One region of the Thalassolituus sp. UBA6592 genome, then DNA from elsewhere that is predicted to be linked to it. Evidence: predicted binding sites of a transcription regulator. Region 1 holds the regulator's gene; each other region holds the start of a gene.

Region 1 (6,065 bases):
GGCAGCTGGGTTGTGGCCCTGCAGTATGTCGATTATTCCTTCGATAATAACGGCCGGGATTTCCGTGAAGTACGTAAGATTCTCGCCAGAGACAGTTTTACCGCGCTCGGCTTTGGCATGCTGGTGGCGGGTCTGATGATGATCCCGGTGGTGAACTGGTTTGTGATGCCAGCGGCGGTGATCGGCGCCACCCTGATGCGTTGTGAGCGTCTGCCGCTGACGCTGGAGGGCAATCCGTCACGGGTGAACTAAGCTGAATGCGAAGGCAGACAATAAAGGCTGGAGCATGGCGGTTCTGAATATCCTGGTGGTGGATGACGCAGCGTTCATCCGCGACCTTGTTAAGAAGGCGGTGCGGGATACCTATCCCGGCTGTCAGTTACACGAAGCCACGGATGGCGGCAAAGCCATCAGCATTATGAAAGCCAATAAAGTGGATCTGGTGCTGTGTGACTGGGAGATGCCCGAAGTATCAGGTCTTGAAGTACTGGAATGGATGCGCAGTGATGAGCGTTATAAGCCGGTGCCATTTATGATGATCACCAGTCGTGGCGAGCGTGATCACGTGCTGAAAGCGGTGCAGTCCGGTGTGTCTGAGTACATCGGCAAACCTTTCACCCGCGATAACTTTGTCGCCAAGCTCACTAAGCTGGTGTGGAAACACCTGAAAGTGAAGCCTGATCAGAAAGCGGTGGCTAATCCCGCGACCGCTGATTCCGCCAGCCTGCTCGGCGCTAAACCAGCATCATCTCCCGCCAGCCCGGTGAAAGGGGCAGACCTTGGCGGTGCATCGGTATTGATGGGTAACGCCGCACCTGCGCAGAAGGCAGAAGCAAAACCGGCATCGGATTCAGCTTCTCTGCTGACCGGAGGTTCTGCAAAAGCGGAAGATAAAGCGCCGGCGAAGGCCGCAGCCCGGGCGCGCGGGCTGGCCAATGTGCGTTTTGGTAACGGCGGCACTGTAAAGCTGGTGATCAAGGACATCAGTCTGCAGGAGCTGATTGGCGTATTCCGCCGCGAAGGTGATTTACCGGCACTGCTGGAGCAGGCGGTGCTGGATATTGTCGATCAGGAAAATGGTGAGGTCGCGCGGATTAACGGTTATGTGCGCATGATGCAGGCACAGGAGCCGCATCCGGATGCCAGTACCATTCAGATGATCATCCGCTACGTGGATGATGATCCGGAAAAGCTCGCCACACTGTCGCGCTTTATCGCTAAAGTGCGCTGAACAGGTTAAGACTCGCAGCAACCGGCATGGGCGTGCACTAGGAGGCCAGTTCGGTAATCACGCTCTGGGCATTGAAGTGGCAGCAGAAGCAGCTGCCCTTGCCGGGTGTACTCTCTATGTACAGCTCACCGTCATGGCGCAGCAGCACATGCTTAACGATGGCCAGACCGAGTCCGGTACCGCCGGTTTCTTTACTGCGGCTCGGATCAGCACGGTAAAAGCGTTCAGTCAGCCGCGGGATATGATGGTCGGCAATACCGACCCCGTCGTCTTTTACGCAGAACTCCGCGCGGCCTTCTCTTTCCCGCCAGATTAATTCGATATGCCCGCCATCCGGGGTGTATTTCACCGCGTTGAATGCCAGATTGGAAAAGGCACTGCGCAGTTCGTCTGTGTAGCCCAGCAGTGCAACCGGCCCTTCTGTGGATAAGGTGATGGTGTGCCCGCGTCCCTGACTCAGTGCCCGGGCATCGGCCGCTATCTGTTCTAACAAAGGTTGGATCTGTACCTGCGCCGGGTGTTCTTTGGCGCTGGTTTCCAGCCGTGACAGGGTCAGCAGGTCCTTGATAATGGCTTCCATGCGCAGGCTCTGGCTGCCCATCTGTTTGAGCATGCGCTGCCAGCGTTCCGGCAGAATGTCTGAGTTCATGTCCATGGTTTCGATATAACCGGCCAGCACCGTCAGCGGTGTGCGCAGTTCATGGCTGACGTTGGCGACGAAATCTTTGCGCATCTGTTCCAGCTGCTTCAGTCGGGTGACATCGTGTACCAGCATCAGGCGGTCGCGGCGGCCAAACTGAGTGATGTTGAACTGCAGGTGGATATGTTTGTTGACCGGCGAGGCCATGGTCAGCGGGTCGCTGTAGTCGGCCTGATCAAAATAGGCTTTAAAAGATGGATCACGGATCAGGTTGGTGATCGGCTGGCCCACGTCGACCGGTGATTTCAGACCAAGAAAGCGCTGTGCCGCCTGGTTCCACCATTCCAGATTGCCATGGCTGTCGACCATCAGCACAGCGTCCTGCAGTGCGGCGGTGGAATCCTGAATACGGTTGATGATGGCCTGCAACTTCTGCTGATGTTTGAGGCTGCGGTTCTGCAGGCGGCGGGTTTCTGCAAACACACTGCCCCAGATACCGTAACTGGATGGCAGGCTGTCAATCTGACCAGAGGCCAGCCAGCGGTAAAGCCGTGACAGTTGCAGCATATTCCAGCCGATATAACAGACCAGAACCGCAACAACGCTCCAGCCATGGAGGCCTGTGAAGTAATCCAGGGCAAAGGTGATGATCAGCAGTAAGCTGATACGGCGCAGCTCCCTGCGCCAGACCGGGGTCATATCAGGTCCTTAAGGGTCCGGCTCATCATTGAGCCATCAGGAAGCTTTGGTAGAAAAACGATAGCCGGTGCCGCGAACGGTCTGAATCAGATGCTCGTGCGCTTTACCCAATGCTTTACGCAGACGGCGGATGTGTACATCCACGGTACGTTCTTCCACGTACACGTTGCCGCCCCATACCTGATCCAGCAGCTGCGCGCGGGAATAAGCGCGTTCCTGATGGGTCATAAAGAATTGCAGCAGACGGTATTCCGTCGGGCCTATTTCAACCGGTTTGCTGTTGGAGGTCACCCGGTGGCACACCGGATCCAGCATCAGGCCACTGACTTCAATCGGTTCTTCCACGCCCTGCGGTGTTGCCCGGCGCAGCACGGCTTTCAGGCGTGCTACCAGTTCGCGTGGAGAAAATGGTTTGGTGATGTAGTCGTCGGCGCCGGCTTCCAGCCCCTGGACTTTATTGTCTTCCTCACCTTTGGCGGTGAGCATGATGATCGGCATTTCCGCTGTCATGTCATCGCGTTTCAGGCGACGGGCGAATTCCACACCACTGGTGCCCGGTAACATCCAGTCGAGCAGTACCATATCGGGCTTGTGATCCACGATATGGGAGTGTGCTTCCTGTACGCTGGCGGCTTCCAGGCACTCGTAGCCTGCCATTTCCAGCGCCACGGCGATCATTTCTCGAATCGGTGCTTCGTCATCGACGATTAACACCCTTTTGCCTGCTTTTGTCATAGTCGTCACGTAAGTGTCATATACCCTTATTGCGCAGGTATTACACTGGTGCAATGTTACAACGATGTGACAGTGGCAGTATTAGAGGAACTTTTACGGGTTTATACCGACGCCTGAGTCAGCCAGTAGTGTGCTGCAATACCCAGCCAGATGATCAGGCCGAACCAGTAACTGCGCAGGAATTCGGTAAAGCAGGGCTCCCGTTCACGCGAGCGGATGGCCCAGAGTTGCCAGATAAAGAATACGGCGCCGGCGGCAACGGCAGCATAATACGGCCAGCCCAACAGCAGCTGACTGCCTGCTGCCAGCAGGCAGAACAGCGTGACGGCCTGCAGGATGCCGATCATCACAATATCAAGATCACCGAACAGTACCGCGGTGGATTTGATCCCCACGTTGACATCATCGTCGCGGTCGACCATGGCATACATGGTGTCGTACGCCACGGTCCACGACAGGTTGGCGATATAAAGCAGCCAGGCAACTTCCGGTACGTTACCGGTCTGTGCGGCGAAGGCCATCGGAATACAGCAGGAGTAGGCGGCGCCGAGAAAAACCTGCGGCAGATGGGTGTAGCGCTTCATGAACGGATAAAGCGAGGCCAGCCCCAGGGCAGCGAATGACAGCATCACCGTCAGCTTGTTGGTCAGCAGTACCAGCAGAAATGCGGCGAACACCAGTACGGCAAAACCGGTCAGCGCCTGGCGGGAAGAAATACGGCCGGTGGCCATTGGCCGTTGCGCGGTGCGCTTAACAAAGCCATCGACTTTGCGGTCGGCAAAGTCATTGATGATGCAGCCGGCGGAGCGCATCAGGAATACACCGACGACAAAAATCACCAGCAGATGCAGATCCGGCATGCCTTCTGCGGCAATCCACAGTGCCCACAGGGTGGGACCAAGCAGCAGGTAGGAGCCAATAGGGCGGTTAAAACGGGTGATGGCGATCCAGTCCTGCCATTGCGGCCAGTGGCGGTTCAGCAGTTCAGTCAACGCAGTCATGCACAGTGTTCCGGTCAGATGAATTCCAGCAGATGCTCAGAGAAGGCTTCAGTTACCAGCAGAGGTTTGCCTTTCAGTCTGAACAGCGAATAGCGCGCCCATTGTAACCCCAGACGGTTTTTTCTGCAGTGGCTGACCTTAAGCGGCGTGCGTTCAAGCGACGGCTGCCGGAACAGGTAGCTGCCCAGCGACTGTTCACCCAGATACTGCAGGCGGCGTTCACTGCCGGTCAGGGTCGACAGCGGCACCGCAGTGCGGGCATAGACCAGAGGTTTGTCGCCCAGACGCAGAACCACTTCACGGACCCAGACCTTCTGCTGCTGGCCAAGCCTGAGTTGCTGACGCTCAACTGGGGTTGGCGTGGTGCGGTATTCGCGCAGCAGCTGCACATTGAATGTGCCCGGCTGCAGACCAGACAAGCGGGCCGTCAGAGATCCTTCGTCCAGCAGCCAGTCGCGCCAAAGGGGTGTCAGCAGAAAGGGCGGATAGCGGTGGCGCACTGACCAAGAGGCTGACAGCGGGAACAGCAGGGGAGCGATGGCCAGTTGATCCTGATACATAGAAAACACAGACTCTTTAACGGCCGGAAGCCCGTCAGCGACTCAACCGGGTGATGAAAACGGCTTCCGGTACAGGCGCGGGCCCGGATAAATATAAGAAAATCAAAGGCGCGAGGATGCGTGAAATTGCTGCGGGGGGCAAGGTCAGCCGCAGTAACAGTCCTGTGCGCCGGCCAATTGCCCGCAAAAGACCGTTGATTTTACCGGCCCTGCTGGTACTTTACCGCCACTCAGCCCGTTCTGTGGGCTCCTTATTTTCACCGGATTTTGAGCAGGAATAACAATGAAAAAGTGGCAATGTGTTGTCTGTGGCTGGATTTATGATGAAGAAGCCGGCGCCCCGGAAGAAGGTATTGCACCGGGTACGCGCTGGGAAGATATCCCGGACGACTTCATCTGCCCGGATTGCGGTGTGGGCAAAGACGATTTCGAAATGATCGAAATCTGAGCCTTATCAGCGTCGTTTTCTGTGTGCCGCATCGGCGGCAGCACGGGAACGGCGCTGTTCTTCTTTTCGTTCATGCCGGTTTATGCGCACGCTGCTGTGGCTGGCCGGTCACTGAGCACTCTCTGACACGCTCTCAGCGCAGCAATCACTACAGAGCACTACAGAGCACTACAGGACACAACAATGACAACACAGGCATCTTCCAATGCTGATCCCATTATTGTGATCGGCGCAGGTCTGGCCGGATATAACCTGGTTAAAGAACTGCGCAAGCTGGGCTGTGACCAACCCATTCAGATTATCTGTGCCGACGACGGCCGCAATTACTCCAAGCCGATGCTGTCCACCGGCTTCAGCAAGAATAAAAGCGCCGATGAACTGGCCATGGCCAGCGCTGCCGATATGGCTGAGCAGCTCAATATCGTGGTGCGTAACAACACCCGCGTGACCGGCATTGATACCGATGCCCACCGCATTTTTATCGGTCAGGAGCCGGTGGCATACAGCAAGCTTGTGCTGGCCTGGGGAGCGGGAGTAATAGAGCCTCGCCTGGCTGGTGATGGCGGTGAGCGTATTTTCTCCATCAATGATCTGCAGGACTACAGCCGCTTCCGTGCTGCCGCCGAAGGCAAAAAGAAGGTGGTGGTTATGGGCGCAGGCCTGATCGGGATGGAATACGCCAACGATCTGGCTGCCGGTGGTTTCGACATTGATGTGGTGGCGCCGGGCGATCAGGCATTGCCGGCACTGC
Region 2 (6,065 bases), on a different contig from region 1:
TCATAACAAACAGCAGATACAGTGACGACAGCAGAATGTCGTACGTAATCATGGTGGTAAACAGGGTTTCATCTGCGCCTGTGGCAGTTTTAATCGCCGCCATATTCGGCCCACCGCCGGTATAAGCGCCGACAGACATGCCCGCAATCTGCCACACGTTATCAAGCTGGCCCGCATACACAAAGGCGCTGGCAGCGCTGACAAGCAGAACCGACAGCAGCGCAAACGCCATACTTTTCAGGGTATTGCCTGCCATGCGCAATGATGCTTTTACATCAATGGAAAACACCAGCATTGGCAGTGCAAGAGCAATGGTTATTTCGGAGATACTGGTCCGCACTTCTGACAGTGATTGCCACAGCGGCATGGCCGCCAGCAAAGCTGATATACCGATGCCGGCGACAAAGGTCAGAACAACCACGCCGGCTTTCTCCAGTAGTGGCAGGCGCTGGCAGAGAATAATCAATGCCGCCGGAGTCAGTGCACACAGTAATAACACAGCAATAGCCATTGCATCAGGCTCCCGTTCAGGAATTGGCGGCGGCCTGAGGCACGGTTAAGGTCTGGTCTGTGACGGTGAAATCCCGTGGATAACTGAAAACCGGCCACCATTCATGAATTCTGCCATCGTCACAGAGCGCTATATTACCGAACTGCAGGAACAGGGATTCACTTTGGCTGGGCCGGAAGAAGATAAAATCATCTTCTTTCAGCTGGCAGTCGGCGGGCAGCTCGTAGAGTTCCTGATTGCTGGAATGCCCAAGCACGTTGGCCCGTCGGCAGGGGAGCGGATAACACGGGCTGGCCAGCCAGTTACCACCGTAAATAAATGCGGCATTGGCTGGCAGCCGCCCGAGCCAGCGCAGTATGGATGAAATCCAGTGTGTCATTGGCAGTTCAGGTTTATTCACGCGCTTTAACACGGGTGCTGCGATAAATACTGCCGGCAGATGATGATCCAGAGTGAACAGATCAAAGTCTGTTGGCTTCACCAGAGCTGATGCGGTGGCCAGTTCGTTAACTGTGGTGAGATCATCGGCATCGTACAGCGGGTAGGTAGTACTGCCGCCGGTGTTCAGACACCATTCGTCGCTCCGTTCGCTGCCAAACACTTCTTTCGCCATATTTACCCGGTCGCGGTAGCGTTGCCGGGCCTGCTGCAGTGCTTTCTGCGGGCCACCCAGGAATGGCGGAATTTTCGCGATATGCGCTTCATAGCCCATCAGTCCGGAGAAGGTCAGCCAGCTGCTGTTACGGATGATATTCAGTGCGTCCAGATAATCGTCATCACTGGCAAAACCACCACGATGCAGGCCAATATCGATTTCCAGATTGATGCGCATCGGTTGCTGCAGGCGCTCCGCAAGGGCCTGGTATTGCAACAGACGGGCATTGCTGTCGACCAGCCATTGCAGCTGATGCTCAGGGAAAAAGCACAGATTCGCCGGTTGTTTGCTGTACCACTGATAAAAGTGTTCTGCCGCACTGACCGGCATAGGTTTGCCCATCAGAATGTCTGCGGCCGGGATCTGTTTGACCAGATGCATCAGGAAAGGCAGATGAAAACTCATCAGGCGCTGCGTACCGGTACGATGCATGATGTATTGCAGTAAAGGCACGGAAGGCAATGATTTGGCAACAATACGGTAATTGAAGCCCTGATTAATCACATTCATCAGCTGGTCGATATTGTGGTCGAGGCGCTGCTTGTCGATGACCAGAGTCGGAGTGGATATTCCGGCTTTGTGCAGGGCTGTCTTCAGATTTTCAAAATACTGATCGGTCATAGAGGGTTCCGCAACATGCAAGGCTACAACTGTGAAACATGATTATAGTACGTTTGTACCATATATATTTCGCAAGCGCTATCAGGGTGAATTCCGATAGCCGGACCATTTCTGTATACGCGAAAAAGAGAGGAGGGTCACCAGCCGGAGAGAACCGGCTGGGACAAAGTGGGCATCAGAGCCAGATAGCGCGGAAAATGAAGAAGAACAGAATCGACAGCGCTGCGCCTGCCGGCAGAGTCACCAGCCAGGAGATAAAGATAGAACCGACTTTACGGTAATTGAGCGAACCGGCGCCCATCGCCAGACCAATACCCAGAATGGCACCGATCAGAACGTGCGTGGTGGAAATCGGCAGCCCGGTACCGGACGCCACCACCACTGTGGTCGCTGCGGCCAGAGTCGCTGCGAAGCCGCGGCTTGGTGTCAGCTCAGTGATGCCTGTGCCCACGGTAGCGATCACCCGGTGACCGAACGTCACCAGACCAGCAACGATGCCGACGCCACCCACCATCAGAATCCACACCGGAACGGCGGATTTAGCGGCAATTTCACCACCATGGCTGATAACACCATAGATGGCGGCCAGTGGCCCAATGGCGTTAGCAACGTCGTTAGAACCATGAGCAAACGCCATGGCACAGGCCGTAAATACCATGAGTACAGAGAACACTTTCTCGACATTGGCGATGTGAATGTCTTCTGATACTTCCGGATCGGCGTGAATACGGCTGACAATGATGCGACCAATAAACATGACGGCAATACCGACCAGCAGCGAAATCCAGGCGGCATTGATAAACGACAGCTGCAGGCCCAGATGCTTCAGACCTTTCAGCAGCGTGACCATGGAAATAATAAAACCAACCAACAGGATGTAGAACGGAACCAGTCGTTTGGATTGAGAGAAGGGATCTTTGTTGTCGTGAATAAAGTGCTGAATGGTTTTATACAGAACAAAGGAAATACTGCCGGCAATGACGGGAGACACTACCCAGCTGGCGGCGATGTTGCCGACTTTGCCCCATTTTACCGCTTCCATGGAGATACCGACGGCGGCAAAACCTACGATGGCACCCACGATCGAGTGCGTCGTCGATACCGGCCAGCCACGATAGGAAGCGATTAACAGCCAGGTACCGGCGGCCAGCAGGGAAGCCAGCATGCCGAACACCAGAAGTTCCGGGCGGTCTGCGAGTGCGGATGGGTCAATGATGCCCTTACGGATGGTCGCGGTAACTTCACCACCGGCCAGCAGAGCACCGAGGAATTCAAAAATGATGGCGATAATAACCGCCTGACGAATAGTGATAGCTTTGGAACCTACAGAGGTTCCCATTGCATTTGCTACATCGTTAGCGCCAATGCCCCAGGCCATAAAGGCGCCGAAGATACAGGCCAGGATGATGAACAACTGCCCCTGGTCAGTGATCAGATCCATTACGGACTCCCCGATTAAAATCGCGCGCATTCTAACTCAGGCCACGGCCGGATCACAGCACCCAGAGGCCAGATTACAGAAAGATTACAGCGGAATGATCTGTGTCAGATATGACATGGCGTAAAAGCGGCTGAAAAATAAACAGCCGGCGTGTAGCAAGCTGGACTGCGGTTGCCTTGATGGGCGTCTGATCACCGGCTCGGGTGATCAGACTCAGGCGATCAAAGTTGAGTGATCGGAATGTAGCGGGCGTTCTGACGATTGCCGTAGGCCCGCATCTGCCAAAGGCAGAGAATAATAAATACGGCACAGCCAATCAGCCAGGCGGCAGAGCTGCCCGGATGTTGTGCAAAGGTACCGATCTGATAAACGATAACCGCTGTGGTATACGCCAACCCGGTACTCCAGCCAGCAACAAACAGCATCCAGCGCACCCCGGATTCACGCACAATGGCGCCCAGAGTTGCCACACACGGCGTGTACAGAAGCACAAAGACCAGATAAGAAAACGCCGCGATCTGGCTGCCAAACAGCAGGGCCATACTGGAGAAAGTACCACTGTGTACGCCCTGTTCAGCGGTCTGGTCAGCGCCAACAAGGCTCAGACCCAGTGGGTCGAGCAGGCTGTCCGCGAGCCCGGCAAGATTATCCGGAATAGTTTGCAGGGATTCTGCCAGTCCGCCCCACAAATCGTATTCAGTGTCTTCACCGCTTTCCGGGCTGTAGAGTGCATCCAGCGTACCTACCACGGCCTCTTTGGCGAAAATACCTGTGATGATACCGACGGTCGCTGGCCAGTTATCGTCCTGAACGCCCAGCGGCGACAGCAGCGGTGTGGCAACGTTCGCTACTTTGGAAAGCACAGAATTATCGGTATCTTCATTGCCGAAGGAACCATCGCTGCCGATGGAATTCAGGAAGGAAAGAATAACGACCACGGTGACGATGGTTTTACCGGCGCGCAGACAGAAAGATTTCAGGCGTTCCCAGGTTTTGATCAGAATGCCTTTCACCGTCGGCACATGGTAAGCAGGCAGCTCCATCACAAAAGGCGTGAGATCCGGTTTAAACAGGGTGTTTTTCAGTGCCAGGCCAGTGACCAGCGCCATAACGATACCGAGTACGTACAGGCTGAAGACCATGATGGCACCGTTTTCCTGAAACAGGGCAGCAGCAAACAGCGCATAGACCGAAAGACGTGCACCGCAGGACATAAACGGCGCCATGGAAATGGTCAGCAAACGGTCTTTCTCGGTGTCCATGGTGCGTGCAGCCATAACCGCCGGTACGTTACAGCCAAAACCAACGATTAACGGCACGAAGGATTTACCCGGTAAGCCTACTGCGCGCATCAGGCGGTCCATGACGAAGGCGGCACGGGCCATATAACCCGAGTCCTCGATCACAGATAAGAACAGATACAGACTGCCGATCACCGGAATAAAGGTGGCAACCAGCTGAATACCGCCGCCGAGACCGTCGGCCAGCAGGGTAGAGAGCCACTGCGGCGTGTTGACACTGTCCAGGACGTAATGTGTGCCGTCGACAAACACCGTGGCAAAGGCAATATCAAAGAAATCGATAAATGCTCCGCCGACGTTAATGGCGAACAGGAACATCAGATACATAACAAAAAAGAAAAACGGAATACCGAGCCAGCGGTTGATCACCCAGGCATCAATTTTTTCGCTCAGCGTTTGACCTTTTTTATTCACCGTCAGCACTGGTTGCAGCGCATGCTGAATGGATTTATAGCGGCTGTTGGCGATCAGCACGTCCATCGGTTGCTGGTGAGCTTTCTCCAGGGCAACGCGCTGTTGGCGGGCGGTTTCCAGCGCTTCCACGCGCTTGCTCTCCGGTACGATGCCACTGGCGTATACGTCGTTTTCCAGAATGCGGGTGGCAACCCAGAACGGATTATCCACAGCACCCTGTAATTGCTCTTTCAGTGACTGCACGGAATGCTCAAGATCTTCATCAAGACGCAGCAGCGGTGTGGCGACGGTGGCGTGCTCAAGGTAATGACCCATCACCCGGCGCAGTTCTTCAATGCCCTGGCCGGTGGAAGCAACGATTGGCACCACAGGAACACTGAGCTGATGAGACAGCAGCTGAGTATTCACATGAATACCTTCGCGCTCAGCCACATCAACCATATTGACGACACAGATAACCGGCACACCCATATCCAGTAACTGAGAGGTCAGAAACAGATTACGTTCCAGGTTGCTGGCATCGAGAATATTCAGAATGATCTGAGCTTCACCGCTGAGGGCAAATTCGCGGGCGATTTTTTCGTCCGTGGACAACTCATCGTCGTGGCTGTCGAGGGCGTAGGTGCCCGGCAGGTCGACGAGTTTATGTGTTTCACCGCGCAGGGTAATAACGCCTTCTTTACGCTCAACCGTCACGCCAGGCCAGTTGCCGACTTTTTGTTTGGAACCGGTTAAGGCATTGAACAGGGTGGTTTTACCGCAGTTTGGATTACCGATGACGCCTATAACTGCCTGCTTCATCCGATCACCTCGACTTGAATAATGGATGCTTCCTGTCGGCGCAGACTGATGGAGGAGCCGCGCAGCTGGATCTGGATCGGGTCTCCCAGCGGAGCAAACCGCCGCACCTCAAGCTGTGCGCCGGGCATAACACCCAGAGCAAGCAGTTTGCGGCGGAAATTAGTTTCGGTGGCAGTGAAACCCAGGATACGGGCCTGAGCACCTATTTCGAGTTGATCCAGTGTGAGCGTGGTCATACATATCCGGCAGGTAAATTGTTACGAAGATGGTAATGTTTATCATTTAATTGTACAAGCGGGCCGGAAGCTGCAGGAGGATCAA
Region 3 (6,065 bases), on a different contig from region 1:
GAAGACATCTGCGATAAAATCGCCGACACCACCATCCAGCGTCTTAATCAGGTCAAAACCCAACTTAAAGCCGAACAGATTGCCCACGCAGCAGCGGCCATCAGTAATGCCCGCCGGGTGGAGTTTTACGGCTTTGGCGCATCCGGTGCCGTGGCTATTGATGCCCAGCACAAATTTTTCCGCCTGCAGGTCGCCACCGCTGCCTATAGTGACCCTCATATGCAGGCCATGTCGGCTGTCACCCTGAGCGAAGCAGATGTGGTCGTGGCCATCTCCCAGAGTGGACGCACCAAAGATCTGCTGCACTCAGTGGAACTCGCCCAGCAACACGGTGCTCTGGTGGTGTCACTGGCGCCAGCTAATACCGCGCTCAGTCAGGCCGCTGATCTGCCGATTCACATCAATATCGAAGAGGACACCGAGCAGTTCACGCCGATGACCTCACGGATCGCTCATCTGATGATCATCGACATGCTGGCAGTGGCGGTTACCCAGCGCCGTGGGCCGGAATTCGCCAATCATCTCAATGCCATCAAACGCAGTATTAAGTCACTGCGACTGGAATCCAGTTAACAGGCGATTTTCCATTCATCAGGCTAATCCTTTCGACTGATGCCACTCTGTTCCGTCTTAAGTCTGAAGTGAGTGGACATTTAACGTCATTCTATAGGAAGTGTCCATCTGACCAGGTGCCGGCATTCCGGCGCCCGTAATCCGTCACCTCCGCTTAAGCCTCTGCATCCCACAAACCACGGGGCTTTGCGTAAGTATCAATTTAACCACTCTGCCAATATCGCTTATTGGCACATAAAACTACTTGGTTCAGGCCGGGGAAAATGTCATTCTTTTGCAACGAATAACAAGAAAAATCACAGCTGGAATTTCTGTGATCTGACAAAAGGAATCGATATGGAAGCTGCAGTGAAATTAGAATCTCACGAAGAAGTAGTGTCGTTTGACCAAGAAGGTAACGTAGTCGTTAATAAAGAATCCCAGATGTCGAAAAAATTGATGGCCCGCCGTGCCATTGAGGCGCACCTTGAGCGCAAGCGCCTGGAAAAAGACCTGGAAGATTATTATTTCGAAGAAGTCTGATTTATAAAAAAGCCGCAGATAAGTCTGCGGCTTTTTTATAAATGGCTGCCGGTGAACCCACCGGGAAATAATTATGAGTCTGCTTATTAATGTGGATTCAGGGTTTTTATTCGCTTTTTTACACTCCCTATCACCTCTGCTCACCTCTTTTCAACTACAGAGCTTTCAGCTCAACTAAAAATCCTTCAGCCAACTACGAACTAAAAAGCCTCCTGGTCGATGCAGCCGACTGAATATCCGCCTGTTTTCAGTTATTAAACCCGCCGGACCTTCCTCAGATAATGCCGCCAATACAGTCGTGTGAATTTCCATTTAACGCGGTTTATCACTCTGAACGCTAACAGCCGTGTATTTATTTAACTCCAGCAGACAGCGCTTTATTCATTCCGGCAGACGGTGCTTTATGCAAAAACAGCCAGCGGGTTTGCTTCAATTCCGCCGTGGCCCTGTTTTAACGCTGCTCCATATGCCACCTCAGCCCATTTATTTCCCGCTGCCGGATTCCGTCCATAAAAAAAGCCGGTCAGAGACCGGCTTTCTTCAGTTCAGAGTTCAGCACATCTTAAGACTTGCTGGTGAACTCTGGGTAGGCTTCCATACCACATTCGGACAGATCCACACCTTCGTACTCGTCTTCTTCGCTTACACGCAGACCCATCACAGCTTTCAGGATGGCCCATACGATGAAGGAGGCTACGAATACCCAGATGAAGATAGTCAGGGCGCCTACCAGCTGACCCATGAAGGTTGCATCAGCATCGGACAGCAGTACTGCGAAGATACCCCACAGACCTACAACACCGTGTACAGAGATAGCACCTACAGGATCGTCGATTTTCAGTTTATCCAGAGTCAGGATAGAGAACACTACCAGACCACCACCGATAGCCCCGATGATAGTAGCCAGGAATGGGCTTGGGTCAGCAGGTTCTGCAGTAATAGCAACCAGACCAGCCAGAGCACCGTTCAGAGCCATGGTCAGATCCGCTTTGCGGAACAGGATGTAAGCAACCAGCAGAGCGGCAATCAGACCACCAGCTGCAGCTGCGTTAGTGTTCAGGAATACGGAAGCTACTTCGTTAGCAACGCCTACGTCAGACAGCTGCAGAGTAGAACCGCCGTTGAAGCCGAACCAACCCATCCACAGGATAAATGTACCCAGAGTCGCCAGCGGCAGGTTTGCACCTGGAATAGCGCGTACTTCACCGTTAGGGCCGTATTTGCCTTTACGTGCACCCAGCAGGATTACACCAGCCAGAGCAGCTGCGGCACCAGCCATGTGAACAATACCGGAACCAGCGTAGTCGGAGTAGCTCAGTTCGAACATGCCGAATACAGCGTTACCGCCCCAGGTCCAGGAACCTTCCATTGGGTAGATGAAACCAGTCATAACTACAGCGAAAGCCAGGAAAGCCCACAGCTTCATGCGCTCAGCAACAGCACCGGATACGATAGACATAGCAGTCGCTACGAATACTACCTGGAAGAAGAAGTCAGAAGCACCGGAATAAGGCATAGAAGCATCTTCAACGCCGTTACGGTAATCAGCCTGTGCAGCCAGAACGCCTGCAACAGCTTCGTCAGTCATAGAAGCAACACTGTCAGTGCCACTCAGGAAGAAACCACCGCCGTACATTAATTCGTAACCGCAAACCAGGTACATGGTACATGCGATCGCGTACAGCGCGATGTTTTTGGTCAGGATCTCAGTCGTGTTTTTCGCACGAACCAGACCCGCTTCGAGCATGGCGAAACCTGCCGCCATCCACATTACCAGTGCGCCACACACCAGGAAATAAAAGGTATCCATGGCGTACTGCAGTGCATAAACTTGATTTTCCATTCTAAGCCCCCCGCATAAGGCTCTTAAATCTTTGAATTTTTAAAACTAGAGATTAAATCGCGTCTGCGCCGGTCTCACCGGTACGGATACGGATAACCTGTTCAAGAGAAGTAACGAAGATTTTGCCGTCACCAATCTTGCCAGTGTTCGCAGCCTTAGTGATTGCTTCGATAACCTTGTCGGTCAGATCGTCAGCCACTGCTACATCGATTTTTACTTTAGGCAGAAAATCCACCACGTATTCAGCACCACGGTACAGTTCTGTGTGACCCTTCTGACGGCCGAAACCTTTCACTTCGGTCACTGTGATGCCCTGAACGCCAATCTCAGACAGTGCTTCACGCACGTCGTCCAGTTTGAATGGCTTGACCACAGCAGTAATGAGTTTCATAGAAAACCCCTTTTCTAAAATGCTACGTATTGGTTTTTTAAGATGGCCCATGCGGGGGCATGGGCCATTGTAACTGTTTTACAGTTCTACAGGCAGGCTGTAGTAGAAAGCGACTTTCAGGTCGTCGTCGTAGGAATCATCTTCATCCATATCAACGATTTTGCTCAGAGTGAAAGACAGGTTGTCGTTCACAGCGTAAGACAGGTCAACGTGGGTGTAATCAGCTTCTGAACCTTCGTCGTCAGAAATACCAACCATTACAGAGTAAGCGTCGTAGCCGTAACCCAGAGTGATGTAGCTGTAGTCGTCGCTACTTTCTGCACCCATAGAGCCGGTGTAAGACAGGGAAGCACCCATGTAACCCAGGCTGATGATGTATTCAGAGAAGTCAAAAGTGTTGCCTTCTGAGTCTGGCTGGTCAGCACCGCCAGCAGAGCTTGGGTAGGTGTAAGTAGCCAGCATTACGTCGTAGCTGAAGTCTTCAACTTCACCAGCATAACCAACATACAGGTCGTACTCAGAGCCCCAGCTTGAGTAGCCGGATGCAGTCCAAACACCAGCGTAAGCACCGCCCATGGCGATATCCAGAGAGCCGTCAACCATAGCTGCGCCGTAGCCCAGATCCAGACCGCGCCACAGGTACATGTTAGAAACACCAGCAGAAGCTGAAACTTCTACGTCAGCAGCCTGTGCAGTGTTTACAGCAGCCAGGCCAGCAGTCATTGCGCTTGCCAGAACGATAGCTTTAGACAGTTTTTTCATGGTTCTTTTCCTTCATCAGTTAGCGAAAGCTTTTGGTAGCTTTTGGTTGTTGGTGCTTGCGCACCGTTTTCTTTCGATTAAAACCAGGTATCGCTGTATTAGCACTCGGTGTGCCAACTTTGAAAAACCTCCGTAGTATCAGGGTGTTATCAATCTTTTGCGGGGATTTACATGTTTTTGCCGGAATTTTCTGGTGCGCGCAAGGCAAAAATGCACAACAAGTGATCACAAACACATAAAACATAGCACCATTTTGATGCATGCCAATTTAAACGGCATTAAAGCAGCGCAACGGCAATTGATTCAAAGCAACATCAGCGGTGTTACGTGATAGGATTGACTGAATTTATGAGGACACGAGCACAATGACACCAGACCAGATTCGCACCCGTATTGAGCAACTGATGCAAAAAAGTCCACTTTCAGGGCTGAGTGACGACCTGCGACTGATGATCAAAAGTCAGCTGCAAAGCCTGCTGACCAGCGCAGATCTGGTCACCCGGGAAGAATTTGAAGTGCAGGCCGAATCCCTGCGCCGCACCCAGAGCAAACTGCTGGAGCTGGAAGAGAAGCTGACCCAGCTGGAACAGGCCGACTGAGAATCAGAACGGCCCGGTCAAAGAGCAACTACAGTCATCTGCTGTAGTTGCTGCTGTAGTTGCGACTACAGCTGCCAAAGTTATTGCAAAAGAACCGCGGCCATCAGATTGCCAGCAGGCGTCTGGCTTCCTCGGAGGTTTTCAGCTCATCTCCGGCACCGGATGCCACCACCCGGCCGCGTTCCAGAATAATAAACTCATCCGCCAGTTCCGCAGCAAAATCCAGATACTGTTCGACCAGCACAATGGCCATTTCGCCGCGGTCGCGCAGCAGCTCAATCACCCGCTGGATATCCTTGATGATGGACGGCTGAATACCCTCCGTCGGCTCATCCAGAATCAGAACCTTGGGGCGTAACAGCAAGGCCCGGGCAATCGCCAGCTGTTGCTGCTGTCCACCAGACAAATCCCCGCCACGACGTTTCAGCATCTGCTGCAACACAGGAAACAGCGAGAAAACTTCGGCGTCGATCGAACGCTGATTCCTGGGCAGCGCAGAAAAAGCCGTCTGCAGATTCTCTTCCACAGTAAGCTGGGCAAAGATATCGCGCCCCTGAGGGACATAAGCAATACCCTGACGGGCACGGTCATATGGCGCTTTACCATTCAGCGATTCCCCCAGCCACTGAATATCGCCAGCCCGCGGGGCCAGATGACCAGACAGCGCTTTCATCAACGTGGTTTTGCCCACGCCGTTACGACCCAGAACACAGGTAACCTTGCCTACTTCCGCGGTCATGGAGACGTTATACAACGCCTGACTGGCACCATAGGCAACGTCGAGTTTATTTACCGTTAACATAATCCACTCCTCAACGCGCTCAGCGACCCAGATACACTTCAATAACCTGTGGATTGGCTTTCACCGTATCCAGAGAGCCTTCCGCCAGTACACGACCTTCATGCAGCACAGTGACTTTACAATCCAGTGCTTCGATAAAATCCATATCGTGCTCAACCACCATTAACGAATGTTTCTGTGCCAGACGTTTGAACAGTTCTGCTGTTTTCATGGTTTCTTCATCCGTCATACCGGCAGCGGGTTCGTCGATCAGCAGCAGCTCAGGCTCCTGCCCAAGCAACATACCAATTTCCAGCCACTGCTTCTGACCATGAGACAAACTGCCGGCCATCCAGTCACGCTTATCTTCCAGATCAATCATCTGCAGAATTCCCTGCAGCTTTTCATCCTGCTTGCCAGACAGCTTATGAAACAGCGCCTGCCAGATACTGCGACCACCTTTTAACGACATTTCCAGGTTTTCAAATACTGTCAGACTTTCGATAACGGATGGCTTCTGGAATTTACGGCCAACACCCAGGTTCGCTACATCCGCTTCGTCAAACTTAGTCAGATCGAATTTTGTTTTTGCCG

The links. The regulator PhoB, encoded in region 1, activates phosphate uptake and scavenging genes when phosphate is short. The targets are predictions, from matches to a motif close to TGTCATANNNNTGTCANA.
Region 2: the regulator PhoB is predicted to act here: its motif matches at 3,300-3,317, upstream of B2Z72_RS05340 (inorganic phosphate transporter).
Region 3: the regulator PhoB is predicted to act here: its motif matches at 838-855, upstream of B2Z72_RS08935 (PA3496 family putative envelope integrity protein).

The regions. Positions count from the first base shown of each region.
Region 1 covers NZ_DJIO01000032.1:3,817-9,881, forward strand. Annotated here, with positions in the region: gene cysZ (sulfate transporter CysZ) at 1-252, shown strand, start outside; gene B2Z72_RS02890 (response regulator) at 287-1,231, shown strand; gene phoR (phosphate regulon sensor histidine kinase PhoR) at 1,269-2,570, opposite strand; gene phoB (phosphate regulon transcriptional regulator PhoB) at 2,607-3,305, opposite strand; gene ubiA (4-hydroxybenzoate octaprenyltransferase) at 3,407-4,306, opposite strand; gene B2Z72_RS02910 (chorismate--pyruvate lyase family protein) at 4,321-4,866, opposite strand; gene B2Z72_RS02915 (rubredoxin) at 5,150-5,314, shown strand; gene B2Z72_RS02920 (FAD-dependent oxidoreductase) at 5,498-6,065, shown strand, end outside.
Region 2 covers NZ_DJIO01000059.1:20,865-26,929, reverse strand. Annotated here, with positions in the region: gene B2Z72_RS05350 (DUF819 family protein) at 1-511, opposite strand, end outside; gene B2Z72_RS05345 (DSD1 family PLP-dependent enzyme) at 528-1,787, opposite strand; gene B2Z72_RS05340 (inorganic phosphate transporter) at 1,963-3,228, opposite strand; gene feoB (Fe(2+) transporter permease subunit FeoB) at 3,450-5,744, opposite strand; gene B2Z72_RS05330 (FeoA family protein) at 5,741-5,980, opposite strand.
Region 3 covers NZ_DJIO01000091.1:33,641-39,705, reverse strand. Annotated here, with positions in the region: gene B2Z72_RS08940 (SIS domain-containing protein) at 1-573, shown strand, start outside; gene B2Z72_RS08935 (PA3496 family putative envelope integrity protein) at 922-1,095, shown strand; gene B2Z72_RS08930 (ammonium transporter) at 1,658-2,938, opposite strand; gene glnK (P-II family nitrogen regulator) at 2,991-3,329, opposite strand; gene B2Z72_RS08920 (TorF family putative porin) at 3,408-4,091, opposite strand; gene B2Z72_RS08915 (accessory factor UbiK family protein) at 4,457-4,690, shown strand; gene urtE (urea ABC transporter ATP-binding subunit UrtE) at 4,794-5,492, opposite strand; gene urtD (urea ABC transporter ATP-binding protein UrtD) at 5,512-6,065, opposite strand, start outside.